DNA from 2 places in the Pseudomonas sp. microsymbiont 2 genome. Region 2 is predicted to be linked to the other one. Evidence: riboswitches for the same ligand, from Rfam matches in the RefSeq annotation. Region 2 holds a riboswitch; the other holds the start of a gene.
What was found. Region 2 has a riboswitch for cobalamin ahead of ACYUME_RS14690 (CbtB domain-containing protein). Riboswitches for the same ligand answer to the same signal wherever they lie in the genome.

Region 1 (7,004 bases), 350 kb from region 2:
ATAGGTTGGCGGTGCGGCGCGGGACGTTGGCCGGACGATTGCCGGCGCGGTCCATCACGCCCTGGGAGGTGCTTTGCAGATACTCGTCGTACTGCGCGCGCACCAGCGCGGCGTTGGCGGACAGCTGCCACTGGTTGCCCAGCGCCAGCTCCAGCGTGGCCTCGAGGCCATCGGAGGTCTGCTGGCCGGCTTGCTGCTGGAGCTTGGAGACCGGGTCATAGACCAGCAGCTTTTTCTTGACGATGTGGTAGGCGGCCAGGGTCCATTCCCCACGGCCTTCCCAGAAGCGCTGCTTGACGCCGAACTCGGTCTGCTTCGCCTCGGTCAGGTCGTAGTTCATCTGCGTCGGGCTGAGGCTGACCAGGTTGCTGACGCCGTCTTCGCTGGTGGAGTACTGGCCGTAGAACGACAGGTCTTCGGTCAGCGCATACACCAGGCCAACCCGCCAGTTGCCACCTTGCAGGCTGCGATCGTTGCGGGTGCCGTTGACCAGGTTGTCGCGCTCGATGTGGTTCTGGTCGCGGCGCACGCCGGTGACCAGCGACAGGCGTTCTGTCAGCTCGGTGCGGTTTTCGGCGAACAGGGCGAAGGTGCGGGTGGTGGACAGGGTCTGCGGCTTGAGCGGCGAGTCGCTGTGGAAGCCACCCGGAGCCGGGTGCCAGGGGTCGATGTAGTCGCTTGGCTCGGCATCGATATAGGGCGAGTTGCTGTCGACGTTGAAGCGGATCCGGTTGTATTCAGCGCCGGCCACGGTCTTGCTGCGCAAGCCGAACAGGGTGTGGTCGAAGGTGAAGCTCTGGCGATCGCCGATCTGTTCCTGGTTGTGCTTGATCTCCAGGTAGCTGCCACGTTGCAGCAAACCGGTATCGGCCTGCCAGGTATAGTCCTCGGCGTTGCGCCAGTGACGACGGCTCTTGATGTAGTAGAGCTGGTTGCTGGCGCTGACGTTGTCGCTGATGACCCAGTCGGTGTTGAAGCGCGTCCATTCGTCGTGGTAGCGCTGCACGTCGTTGCGCACGTTGTAGTTCTTCTTGCTCAGGCTGCCGCGCAGGTGACCATCGATCAGCGGGGTGCCAAAGTAGTTGGTCGGCTGCGCGTCGCCACGCTCGTGGGCGAGGGTGAAGCTCAAATCGTCGCTGGCATCGAAGCGCAGCGCGGCGCTGAGCGCCAGGCTACGTGAGTCGGTGCGGTCGACATAGCCGTTGCCTTCCTGCTTGTTCAGGGTGACACGGTAGCTGAGGCGTTCGCTCAGGCTGCCGCCGCTGTCCAGGCCCAGTTGCTGGCGATCCCAGGAGCCATAGCCGAGGCGTACATGATTGCGGATTTCGCCGGCGAACGGCTTTTTCGGGATCACATTGACCACCGCGCCGGTGGCGCCCTCGCCATACAGCACCGAGGCCGGGCCGCGGATCACGTCGATGCGCTCGACCATCCACGGATCGACCGGGAAACTCTGGGTGCCGGCGCCGGTGTACAGCCGCGCGCCATCGAACAGGGTCATGACCGAGCTGTGCCCGGTGAAACCACGGGCGGAGAGGGCGGTGCCGCCATTGCCCGGGGTGCCGATGAAGGTGATGCCCGGCGAGCGGGTGACGGCGTCCTGCACGGTCAGGTTGTTGCGCTGCTGGATCTGTTCGGCGCTGATGCTACTGGTGCTGGCCGGGGTTTCCAGGGCGCTGAGGTTCAGCCGCGAACCGGCCTGGGTCGGGGTCGTCAGGTCGACGGTTGCCTGGTCGCGGGTATCGGTGATCGCCGTGGAGGGCAGGGTGAGGGCGCCGACCTCGTGCTCGTCGGCCAGTGCCGGCAAGGAGACGGCCAGGCAGGCCGCCAGGGTATGAAGCTTGGGGTATCGGGACATGTCGTTCCACTGCTGCAGGAATGAATGGATCCCGGTGGAAACAATGCATAGACGCGCGACCCACGCACGCAGGCGCGCACGCGGATACCGGCCTGCGCCCGCCCACCGCGGGTTGCCAAGTGGAGCTTCAGGCCGGTCTCCGGGCTTGCGAGGGTCATGAGGCCTTCACCTTCCCATGCTGGCGCACAGTGGTCTGTCGAAGGGCTCGCTCGCTTACCGTTGCGGGGGCAGCGCCGGACTTGTCGTGACTACGACGCACCGGCTTCCCGTTTCACCCTGCGCGCGACGGCGCAGGACACCTGAAACTGGCGCGCATCTGACCATCGAATGGTGGGGGAGTCAATCGTTCGAGTGGGCGGGCGGCGCCGTGCAGTCGCTGTCGCAGAGCTGTCGGCGAGTCAGCGTCCGCGCCGTCGGGACACCCGCGCCTCGATATTCTTGCGACCGATCAGCAGGGCGGGCTTTTCCACCACCGGCTCATCGGCCAGCCACTTGTACATCACCAAGCTGTCCACCAGGCCCAGTTCGGCATGGCGGTAGGCCTTGGGCAGGCGCCCCACGGTCTCGAAGCCGAGCTTGTGCCACAGCGCCACGGCCACTTCGTTGGTGGCCACCACCGAGTTGAACTGCAGGGCCAGGAAGCCCTCCTGGCGAGCGAGCTTCTGCGAGTGTTCGCACATCAGCCTGGCCACGCCACGGCCACGGGCGTTCTCGCAGACCATGTAGCCGCAGTTGCCCACGTGGCCGCCGGGGCCGGCGGCATTGGCCTTGAGGAAATACGAGCCGAGCAGTTCGCCGTCCTGCTCGGCCACCAACGTGCGCAGGGGCGTTTGCAGCCAGAGCGCGCGGGCCTGCTCGAAGCTCAGTTGTGGGTCGAAGGCGTAGGTCTGGCGCGCCTGGACGATGGCCTGGAAGGTCGGCCAGAAGCGCTCGAAGTCTTCCGGTGTCATGGGGCGAATGTGGATCATGGCGACTCCTGCGCGGGCTGGGGCGCCAAGTCTGGTGGGGACCGCGCCGCCGCGCAAGGGCGGCGGCGCAATTGCCCTCAACCGTCGGCCTTGCCCACCGCGTCCAGGGCCCGGGCCGAATACACCAGGGCGGCGCCGGCATTCATCGCCACCGCCACGCCCAGCGCCTCGGCGATCTCTTCACGGCTGGCTCCATGCTTGACCGCCTGCTGCGAATGCACGGCGATGCAGCCGTCGCAGCGGGTGGTGACGGCCACGGCCAGGGAGATCAGCTCGCGGGTCTTGGCGTCCAGGTGGTTGGTCTTGGCCCCGGCGCCGCTGGCGGTCATGTAGCCGGCCACGGTATCGGGAGAGAGGTGCTTGAGATCGCCGATGCCGGCCATCAACTGCTTACGGTAGGCGTCCCAGTCCATCATGCTCATCGTCTTCACCTTGTCAGGTTGGTAACAGGAGCTTTGAGGCTAGACGATGTTCGGGCGGTGGGAGGCAGCCCGCTCCCATGCCGGGAGCGAGCCTGAGGCACGATCAGATGTAGATGAACACCAGCACCAGCGCTGCGACCACGGCCCACTTCTCCAGGTAGTAGCGGGTGCGGTTGCGTTTTTTCATCGCCTTGCCGCGCTCACGGATCTTGTAGATGCGGGTGAACAGGCGGTTGATGCCACCGGTCTTGTCGCTGGCGTCGTTGGGCGCGGCGGCGGCGGCCATGACGTTGCGGCTGAACCAGCGGTTGAAGGCGGTCGCCCAGCGGTACTTGAGCGGGCGTTCGACGTCGCAGAACAGGATGATGCGGTTGTGCTCGGTGGTGTTGGCGGCGTAGTGAATGTAGGTCTCGTCGAACACCACGCCCTGGCCGTCGCGCCAGGAGTACTTCTCGCCGTCCACGTCGATGTAGCAGCCATCGTCGTTGGGCGTGTCCAGGCCCAGGTGGTAGCGATAGGAACCGGCGTACGGGTCACGGTGGCGCACCAGCTTGGCGCCCGGTGGCAGGGTGGCGAACATCGCCGCCTTGACCGTGCCGATGTTCTGGAGCAGTTCGGTGGTGCGCGGGCACAGGGTCATCGCCGAAGGGTGGCTCTCGCCGTACCATTTCAGGTAGAAGCGCTTCCAGCCGGTCTTGAAGAACGAGTTGAAGCCGACATCGTCGTAGTTGTCGGATTTCTTGATCTCGCCGGCGTGCAGCAGGCGCTGGCCTTCCTCGCGGATTTCCTGCCAGTGGTCCTGCAGGGGCTGCAGTTCGGGGAAGGCCTCCACCGGCAGGTACGGCTTGGCCGGGTGCTTGGAGAACAGGTAGAGGAAGGCGTTGACCGGGGCCAGGAAGCTGGAGTGATCGCCCAGCTGGCGGGTCAGCTTGTGGCGGACGCGCCCGCGCAGGTGAACGTAGGCGATCGAGAAGACGAAGATCAGTACGAGTGCAATTTTCATGGACGTTTACTTGTCGAAAAATGGCCATGCGCCATGGCGTAAGCTCGCCAGCATAAACAATCGTGGGCCGGGTTTGTACTTATTGTTACGTCTTGTCTGACCGACTTAGGTGCAATGGCTGATAGCGTGCGTAAACGTTTCAACAGCCTGCTGTCGCCTTTTTACCTTGTGATGAGTGTTTCAATCGCTGCCAGGGAGAACTTCACATGATCCAGGACGCGCGCCCCGACGGCGCCCCCTTCAAGCGCCTGTTCTTCGCCTTGCCGGTCGGCGAGGCCCAGTGCCGTGCCCTGGCGCAATGGCGGCGTGGGCTGGGCCTGCGCAGCGGCAAGCCGGTGCCGGCGGACAACTTCCATGTCACGTTGCTGTTTCTCGGGGATGTGGACGCGAGTCAGGTTCCGGCGATATGCGCGGTTGTCGATCGGCTCAAGCGGCCGCAGGCGCCGTTGCGCTTGCCGCTCGACCGGCTTCAGGTCTGGCCGCGTGCCAGTGCGCTGGTACTGGAGCCTGGCCAGGTGCCCATGGCCTTGCGCCAGCTGGTGTATGCCTTGCAGCAAGCGTTGCAGCCGTTGGGCCTGGATGGCCAAGCGAAGGAGTACCGACCGCACCTGACACTGTCCCGGGATTTCCGGGCGCCGGTGCCCGAGGCGGGGCAAGCACCGGACTTCTACCTGACGGCTCGCAGTTTTGTGCTCTACGAGTCGCGCAAGGGCCGTTACTGGCCCTTGGCACACTGGGCGCTGGATGGCACCGGCGTCGCCGGTGTTCGCGGGTGAACCCGCTCCCACAGGGACCGCATGGCCCCACGCAGTCCCTGTGGAAGCGGGCTTGCCCGCGAAGCAGGCGCCGCGGTGGAGGGGGCCCATACTGTCAGGCGATTGAGCCGGCAGGCGTCAATTCGCTATGCGCGGTTTCAGCGAACAGCGTCGCCCCCAATTGCCGTGCCGTCTGCAGGTGCCGCACTGGATCGGCGCCTTCGCTGTCATCGAGCAAGGTCGAGCTCGACACCCGGGCGCCGCAGTAGTCGAAGATCCCGTGCTCTATCTGCACCCGCATCGCCTCGCCATAGCCGTGCCGCTCGAAGGTGCCGGTGTCGGCGCCGGCCACGCCGACCAGGTGCGCGGTCAGGCCGTGCAGCAGCTTGGTGGTGCTGCCATCGGCGGCATAGTCGAAGGCCCAGCCGTTGCTGAACACCCGCTCGACCCAACCCTTGAGCAGCGCCGGCAACGACCACCAGTAGATGGGGTAGACCAGTACCAGGGTGTCGGCGCGCTCGATGCGTGCCTGCTCGGCCAGCACGTCGGCAGGTGGCGCCCCCAGGCGCCGATGCACGGCGTGGTCGGCCAGGCCGAAGCGCGGATCGAAACCTTCCTGGGCCAGGTCGGCGAATTCGCTGGTATGGCCGGCTGCGCGCAGGCCGTCGGCGATCTGTCGGGCGAGGGCGTGGGTAAGGGACTCGGGGTCGTGATGAGCGATGACGATCAAGGCATGCATGGCGCAGTCTCCAGAAAAGGATGCAAGGACGCGGCGAGGGTTATATACTCACGGTAAGTTACGATTGGTAAGTTACTTTTGGTAGGTAGTCGATGTCAAGCGATGAAAAGAACGCCCCGCGCAAACGCCTGTCCCGTGAGGAGCGCCGCCGCCAACTGCTTGATGTGGCATGGCAGCTGGTGCGCGACGAGGGCACCGACGCCCTGACCCTGGGCCGACTGGCCGAGCAGGCCGGGGTGACCAAGCCGGTGGTGTACGACCATTTCGAAACCCGCAACGGCTTGCTGCTGGCGCTGTATCAGGAGTACGACGCACGCCAGACCGCGATGCTCGATACGGCGCTGGCCCATTGCCCGGCCGATCTGTCGGGGCGCGCATGGGTGATCGCCGAGGCTTATGTGGACTGTGTGGCGACCCAAGGCCGGGAGATTCCCGGCGTGAGCGCGGCCCTGGCCGGGTCGCCGGAGATGGAGGCGTTGAAACGAGGCTACGACGGCCCATTCATGGACAAGTGCCGCCAGGCGTTGGCGCCGTTTGCGCCGGGGCGGGGCATTGGCGACGCCGGGCTGTGGGTATTGGTCGGCGCGGCGGATGCGTTGTCGCAAGCCGCGGCAGCGGGCGAGTTGAGTGCCGAGCAGGCCAAGCAGGAGTTGCAGGCGACCATTGTGGCGATGGTGCAGCGCCAGTAGTCGGCGACTGCATCGGCAGACTGTGGCAGCCCACCCGGCGCGGGCTCACCAGGCCAGTGGTCCGTCGAAGCCTTTCCAGCACACCCAGCGGCGCACCTCGCCATGGGGACCGGTGCCGATCTGCCAATCCGGTCGCCCGCTGTCGAGGGCGACCACAGAGATGAACCCGGCATGGCTGGCCACCGCCAGGGTCTTGCCGTCGGCACTGATGTCCATGGCGCTGATGGTCGAGCCGAGGTAGTGCCGCCAGCGCTCGCGGCCATCCTCGCCCAGGGCGCGCAGGTAGCCATGGGCGTCGCCGACGATGTACTCACCGTCGCGGGCGACACCGGCATGCAGGCGTGCACCCTCTTGCAGCAACCGTGCGCGCGGGGCCGCTCGGTGATGGTGATGTTGGCAGCCCAGATCGGCTACGGGGACGCCCAGGGTGGCGCCGTGGTGAGCGTGGCAGGCGTTGAGCAGCAGGTGGTCGCCGCGTCGGTTGAACAGGGCGAAGTGCGGGTATTTGCTGGCTGGCTCGATGTCGGCCAGGGGCCGCAAGCACGCGTCGAGCACCAGGTGGCGACCGCA
Region 2 (7,004 bases):
CCAGCGCCAGCGCGGTGCTTTCGGCAACGCCCCAGCAGCCGGTCTGGGCGTAGGCATTGGCCGAGCGCTGGCTGAGCAGGGGCTCGAAGACGAGCAGGTGCTCGGCCTCGAAGCATACGAAAGGCAACCCGAGGCGCTCGGCCAGCGCCAGCAGGCCGGGCTCGCGGGCCTTGGGGGCGATACTGGCGATCGCCCCCAAGGCAGAAAGCGGCAGGGCATTGCTGGCGAGGGTCTGACGCAGCAGCACCGCCAGGGTTTCCACCGGGCAGCCCCGGCGGCAGCCGAAGCCGGCATACAGCACCGGCGGATACACGGACATCAAGCCTGGCTGGAGCGGCGGTACAGCCAGGCGCTGAGCAGGCCCAGGGCCAGCCAGAACGCGGCATTGGTCAGCCAGGAGGCGATCTTGAACTGCGTCGCGAGGGCTTGCGGGGCGAGGCTCTCATGCACGGCGGGCTGCGGTGCGCCGATCAGGTGTGGAAGCACCAGCAGGGCAACGCCAAGCGCCTTGAGCAGCCAGTGTCGAGCGAACACCAGCAGGGCCAGGCCGCCTGCCGTGGCGGCGGCGGTGCCGATCCACCAGGTCTGGCGTTGGCCGAGGTCGGCGGCTGCGGTGCCGGGCAGTTCCGGCGGCAGGCCAAGGGTCGGCGCCAGGCAGAACACGGCGAAGCCAGCCAGGCCCCAGAGCGCGCCGGTGGTCACGCGGCCAGGTTCGCGCAGGCTGTAGAGCGCGGCGAGGATCAGGGCGAAGCCCACCGCGACCACCAGGTTGCCGCCTGTGGTGGACAGCACGCGTTGCCAACCGTCTTCCGGGGCCCAGGCCTCGGCACCGTGTTCGTGCTCATGGGCGGCGGCGGTTTCGCCATGCTCGTGATGTTCGGTGACGGGGGCCGCGCTTTCATAGGTCTCTGCCTGGAGAATGAGCGGGGCCACCCAGAAACTCTGCAGCAAGGTCAGCAAAAGGGCCGCAAGCAGCCCGCTGAAGCCCGCGGTACGGGCAATACGCGTGATCATGCGGGTCTACTCAGTGGCAGGGGAAGGCGGCGCTGTGGCGGGTATCGTGGGCGGCGTTGTGCACCGCCTCGATGTGCGAGAATCCGGCGAAATACACCAGGCACAGACCCAGCAGGCTGGCGCCTGCCGCGACGATCAAGCGCTGGCTGAGGGTGATGGGGGTGGCGACGCTGTGCTTGGCACTGGTGTAAGGCATGACGCGTTCCTCTGCTGCTTTATTATGGCAACGGGCAAGCGCGACGCTCCAAGGCACGACTCGCCCTGGGAATACGACAGCGCCCGCCCACCGCGGGGTGTTCATCCGCACGTCAGGCCGGTCTCCGGGCTGGCGAGGCTGGAGCGGGGCTCCATCGAGGGCGGCCACCTTCCCATGCCGACGCGCTGGCACAGTGGTCTGGACGTCTCTCTCGCTTACCGTTGCGGGGGCAGCACCGGCTTTGTCCGCACACTGTCGAGGCGGCGTGACGCACCGGTTTCCCGTTTCACCCCCGATGGGGGCACCTGAACGCAATGCGCTAGCAAATCATGGGGCACGGCTTGCGTCAATCGCGGCGGCGGTTGACCGCGAAGCAGGCACTGCGTAGCCTTGCCGCTTCGAGGTTCTCCGGCCCAGGCCGGAGCTAAGACGGGAACGCGGTACAAGCCGCGGCTGCCCCCGCAACTGTAGGCACTGAAGGGTTCGGCACAGCCACTGCGTAACGCGCGGGAAGGCGCCGGCCCACCGGCATCGAAACCGGAACGGTGCAAGCCAGGAGACCTGCCTCGTGACGTTTTCGACTTTCAACCGGGCGGGGTGATCCGGTGGCGAACGCGCCCGGCCGGCCTGGCCGAGGCTGTCGTCCGGCCTGCCCGCGCCATTGCTGCCAAGGGCATCGCGACATGAAAACACTGGCCAAGCTTCCCGTCACCATCGTCACCGGCTTCCTCGGCTCGGGCAAGACCACCTTGCTCCGCCACATGCTCGACAACGCCCAGGGCCGCCGCATCGCGGTGATCGTCAACGAGTTCGGCGAGCTGGGCATCGACGGCGAGATCCTCAAACAGTGCAGCATCGGTTGCACCGAGGAAGAAGCCAACGGCCGCGTCTACGAGCTGGCCAACGGCTGCCTGTGCTGCACCGTGCAGGAAGAGTTCTTCCCGGTCATGCGCGAGCTGGTGGCCCGTCGCGGCGATCTCGACCATATCCTCATCGAAACCAGCGGGCTGGCGCTGCCCAAGCCGCTGGTGCAAGCGTTCCAATGGCCGGAGATCCGCAACGCCTGCACCGTCGACGCGGTGATCACCGTGGTCGACAGCCCGGCGGTGGCCGCCGGCACCTTCGCCGCCTACCCGGAGCAGGTCGATGCCCAGCGCAAGCTCGACCCCAACCTCGACCACGAGTCGCCGCTGCACGAGCTGTTCGCCGACCAACTGGCCAGCGCCGACCTGGTGGTCCTGAACAAGGCCGACCTGATCGATGCCCAGGGCCTGGCCAAGGTCCGCGCCGAAGTCGCCGAGGAGCTGCCGTCGGCGGTCAAGGTGATCGAGGCGAGCAGCGGTCGTCTGCCGCTGGAGGTATTGCTGGGCGTGGGCGCCGAATCCGAGGCGCATATCGACGGCCGTCGCACCCACCACGATTCGCACCATGACGGCGACGACCATGATGATCACGACCATGATGCCTTCGACTCGATCTCCATCGACCTGCCCGAGGCCGACGACAGCCTGCTGCTCGACGCGCTGACGCAGTTGGTCACCGAATTTGGCATCCTGCGCGCCAAGGGCTTCGCTGCCATCCCGGGCAAGCCGATGCGGCTGCTGATCCAGGGCGTGGGCACGCGTTTCGACAAGCACTTCGACCGTGCCTGGCGCCAGGACGAGCCGCGCATCACCCGCCTGGTGCTGATTGGCCAGGACCTCGATGCGGTGCAACTGGAGGCGCGCCTGCGCCAGGCCCTGGGCGCCTGAGCCATGCATCTGCTGCGGACCCAGCCCGGCGGTTTCGTGCCGGACGACAGCATTGCCGATCTCGGCCAGACCCCTGCCGAGCTGGTGATCCTCTGCAGCGGCGATTCGCACCTGGCGCTGCTCGCCGAAACCGCCGAGCAGTTGCCCGAGGACTTCCCCAGCCTGCGCCTGGCCAATCCCATGCAGGTGCAGAACCACGCCTCGGTCGACCTTTATGTCGACGAGGTACTGCGTCACGCCAAGGTAATCCTGGTGTCGCTGCATGGCGGCGTGGGTTACTGGCGCTATGGTGTCGAACAGTTGGTCGAACTGGCCAGCCATGGCGTGCAGTTGATCCTGGTGCCGGGCGATGATCGTCCCGACCCTGAATTGACCGGCCTGGGCACGGAGCGCGGCGAGCATGCCGAGCGGCTTTGGCACTATCTGCGCCAGGGCGGCAAGGGCAACGCGCTGAACCTGCTCAATTGCCTGGCCAGTCAATGGCTGGGGCGTGATTACGCCTGGAGCGAGCCCCAGCCTTTGCCGCGTACCGCCGTGTACCACCCGGCCAGGGCCAGCGCGGCGCTCGAGGACTGGTACGCCGAGTGGCATCCCGAGTGGCCGGTGGCCCCGTTGCTGTTCTATCGCTCGCATCTGCAGGCGGCCAACACCGCGTTCGTCGACGTGTTCTGCCAGCGTCTGCAGGCCTGTGGCTTGAACCCGTTGCCGATCGCGGTGGCCAGCCTCAAGGAGCGCGCCTGTCTCGATCAGGTCGAGGCCTGGCTCGACGAGGTGCAGGCCGAGGTGGTGATCAACACCACCGGATTCGCCCTGTCCAGCCCGGAGCAGCCCAACCTGCGTCCCCTGCGCCGCGACGTGCCGGTGCTGCAGGCCATCTGCGCCCAGGACAACCAGCCCGCCTGGGAACAGAGCGAACAGGGCCTCGGCGCCCGCGACCTGGCCATGCACATCGCCCTGCCGGAGCTGGACGGGCGTATCATCACCCGACCGGTGAGCTTCAAGGACCTGGCCTGGCGCAGCGAGCGCAGTCAGTCCGACGTGGTCTGCTACCGCGCCCATCCCGAGCGCATGGATTTCGTCGCCGAACTGGCCCGGCGCTGGGTGGCACTGGCGCGCCTGGACAACCAGGAAAAGCGCGTAGCCCTGGTGCTGGCGAACTACCCGACCCGCGATGGCCGCATCGGCAATGGCGTCGGCCTGGACACCCCCGGTGCGGCGCTCAACATCCTCAAGGCGCTGCAGGCGCAGGGCTATCCGGTGGCGGGCCTGCCCGACAGCGGGACCGAGCTGATTCGCCAACTGCTAGGCGGGGTCACCAACGACCTCGACCACCTCGACCAGCGCCCCTGTGCCCAGAGCCTGAGCCTGGCCGATTATCAAGCGGCGTTCGCCGAGCTTCCCGAGGCCAACCAGCGCGCGGTGCTGGAGCGCTGGGGGGCGCCGGAGCAGGATCCGCTGCATCGCGGCGGGCGGATGATGGTGGCGGGCCTGCGCTATGGCCTGACCTTCGTCGGCATTCAGCCGGCGCGGGGGTATCAGGTCGATCACAGCGCGGTGTATCACGACCCGGACCTGGTGCCTCCGCATGGCTACCTGGCGTTCCATTTCTGGCTGCGCAACGGCTATGGCGCCGACGCGCTGGTCCATGTCGGCAAGCACGGCAACCTGGAGTGGCTGCCCGGCAAGGGCGTCGGGCTGTCCCGCGAGTGCTGGCCGGACGCATTGCTCGGGCCGTTGCCGAACATCTACCCGTTCATCGTCAACGACCCGGGCGAGGGCGCCCAGGCCAAGCGCCGGACCCAGGCGGTGATCATCGACCACTTGATGCCGCCGCTGACGCGCGCCGAGACTTATGGACCGTTGCGCCACCTCGAGCAGCTGGCGGACGAGTACTACGAAGCGCAACTGCTGGACCCGCGTCGCGCGCGCGAGTTGCAGCGCGACATCCTCGAGCTGGTCAAGGCCAACCATATCGACCGTGAATTGCAGCTCGAGGGACAACTGGACGACGCCGCCGTCTGGCTGCCACGCCTGGATACCTACCTGTGCGACCTCAAGGAGTCGCAGATCCGTGACGGCCTGCATGTGTTCGGGCAGTCGCCGGTGGGGCGTTTGCGCAGCGATACGCTGTTGGCCTTGATGCGTGTCGAGCGCGGCGACGGCAAGGGTGGCAACGCCAGTCTGATCCGCGCCCTGGCCAAGGCGCTGGCGCTGGGCTTCGATCCGCTCGATTGCGACCTCGGGCAGGCGTGGAACGGACCACGGCCTGCACTGCTCGAGGATACCGTCGCGGCGCTGTGGCGCACCACGGGCGATACCCGCGAGCGCTTGGAGCTGCTGGCGCTGGCGTTGGTCGAGCGAGCCCTGGAAGGTCGCGCCGCAGTGCCTGATGAACCCGCTTGGCAGCCCGTGCGTGAAGTGCTGCAAACACTGGTCGAGCAGATTGCACCACGTCTGGATGCCTGTGGCGGCGCTGAAATCGAAGGCCTGTTGGCGGCCCTGGCCGGGCGCTTCGTGCCGGCCGGCCCCAGCGGGGCGCCCAGCCGCGGGCGCCTGGATGTGCTGCCCACTGGCCGCAATTTCTACACCGTCGATGTGCGCAACCTGCCGACCGCCACGGCTTGGCGCCTGGGCTTCGCCTCGGCCAACCTGATCCTCGAGCGTCACCTGCAGGATCACGGTGACCACCTGCGCCAGCTGGGCCTTTCGGTGTGGGGCACGGCGACCATGCGCACGGGCGGTGACGACATCGCCCAGGCCATGGCGTTGATGGGCGTGCGCCCGGTGTGGGCCAGCGGCAGCCAGCGGGTCGACGATTTCGAGATCCTGCCGCTGAGCCTGCTCGACCGCCCCCGGGTCGACGTGACCTTGCGTGTTTCGGGCTTCTTCCGCGATGCCTTCGGCAACCTCATTCGCTTGTTCGACGCCGCCGTGCAGGCGGTGGCGGCGCTGGACGAGCCAGATGATCTCAACCCACTGGCCGCGCGGGTTCGGGCCGAGCGACAGGCGTTGCTCGAGCAAGGCCTGGACGCCGAGCTGGCCGCTCGCCAGGCGGGCTGGCGGGTGTTTGGCGCCAAGCCCGGCGCTTATGGCGCCGGCGTGCAGAACGCCATCGACGGGCGCCTCTGGCACAGCCGCGACGATCTGGCCGAGGTCTACCTCAACCATGGCGGCTATGCCTATGGCGCCCAGGACGAAGGCACTCCGGCCCGCGCCCGTTTCGCCCAGCGCCTTGGCCAGATGCAGGCGGTGCTGCAGAACCAGGACAACCACGAGCACGACCTGCTCGATTCCAACGACTACTACCAGTTCCAGGGCGGCATGCTGGCCGCCGCCGAGACCCTGGCCGGCGTGTCGCGGGCGAGCTATCACGGCGACCATAGCCAGGCCGACCGCCCACGCGTGCGCACCTTGAAAGAAGAGCTGAACCGGGTGATCCGCGCCCGTGCGCTCAATCCCAAGTGGATCGACGGCGCCAAGCGCCATGGCTACAAAGGTGCCTTCGAGCTGGCGGCGACGGTGGACAATCTGTTCGCCTTCGATGCCACCACGCACCTGATCGACGATCATCATTATCAGGGCCTGGCCGACGCCTATGTGCTCGACCCGGCCACCCGTGATTTTCTCCGTGAGCACAATCCCGAGGCCCTGCGCGACCTCACCGAGCGCCTGCTGGAAGCCCAGCAGCGTGGCCTGTGGCAGGAACCGGGCAGCTACCGCGACAGCCTCGAGCAGCAGCTGCTCGAAGGCGAGGAAGACAATTAACATGAGCGAACCCATGCAATTCCCGCTGGCCGCGGTGGTTGGCGCCGACGACCTCAAGCTGGCCCTGTGCCTGACCGCCATCGATCCCAAGATCGGTGGCGTGCTGATCGAGGGCCCGCGTGGCATGGCCAAGAGCACCCTGGCGCGTGGGTTGGCCGACCTGCTCGGCGATGTCCCGTTCGTCACCTTGCCTTTGGGCGCCACCGAGGAGCGTCTGGTCGGCACGCTGGACCTGGATGCGGCGCTGGGGCAAGGCCAGGCACGGTTTTCGCCTGGCG

Region 1: it holds a riboswitch for cobalamin, as region 2 does, so the genes downstream of both, ACYUME_RS16355 (TonB-dependent receptor) here and ACYUME_RS14690 (CbtB domain-containing protein) in region 2, are expected to answer to the same signal.

Annotation. Positions count from the first base shown of each region.
Region 1 covers NZ_CM139112.1:3,645,436-3,652,439, reverse strand. Annotated here, with positions in the region: gene ACYUME_RS16355 (TonB-dependent receptor) at 1-1,858, opposite strand, end outside; cobalamin riboswitch at 1,972-2,176, opposite strand; gene ACYUME_RS16350 (GNAT family N-acetyltransferase) at 2,257-2,826, opposite strand; gene ACYUME_RS16345 (carboxymuconolactone decarboxylase family protein) at 2,904-3,248, opposite strand; gene lpxO (lipid A hydroxylase LpxO) at 3,352-4,251, opposite strand; gene thpR (RNA 2',3'-cyclic phosphodiesterase) at 4,458-5,027, shown strand; gene ACYUME_RS16330 (NAD(P)H-dependent oxidoreductase) at 5,122-5,745, opposite strand; gene ACYUME_RS16325 (TetR/AcrR family transcriptional regulator) at 5,838-6,434, shown strand; gene ACYUME_RS16320 (hypothetical protein) at 6,480-7,004, opposite strand, start outside.
Region 2 covers NZ_CM139112.1:3,296,114-3,303,117, reverse strand. Annotated here, with positions in the region: gene ACYUME_RS14700 (cobalamin biosynthesis protein) at 1-319, opposite strand, end outside; gene ACYUME_RS14695 (CbtA family protein) at 319-1,014, opposite strand; gene ACYUME_RS14690 (CbtB domain-containing protein) at 1,025-1,210, opposite strand; cobalamin riboswitch at 1,309-1,535, opposite strand; cobalamin riboswitch at 1,595-1,793, shown strand; gene cobW (cobalamin biosynthesis protein CobW) at 1,894-2,961, shown strand; gene cobN (cobaltochelatase subunit CobN) at 2,965-6,726, shown strand; gene ACYUME_RS14675 (ATP-binding protein) at 6,728-7,004, shown strand, end outside.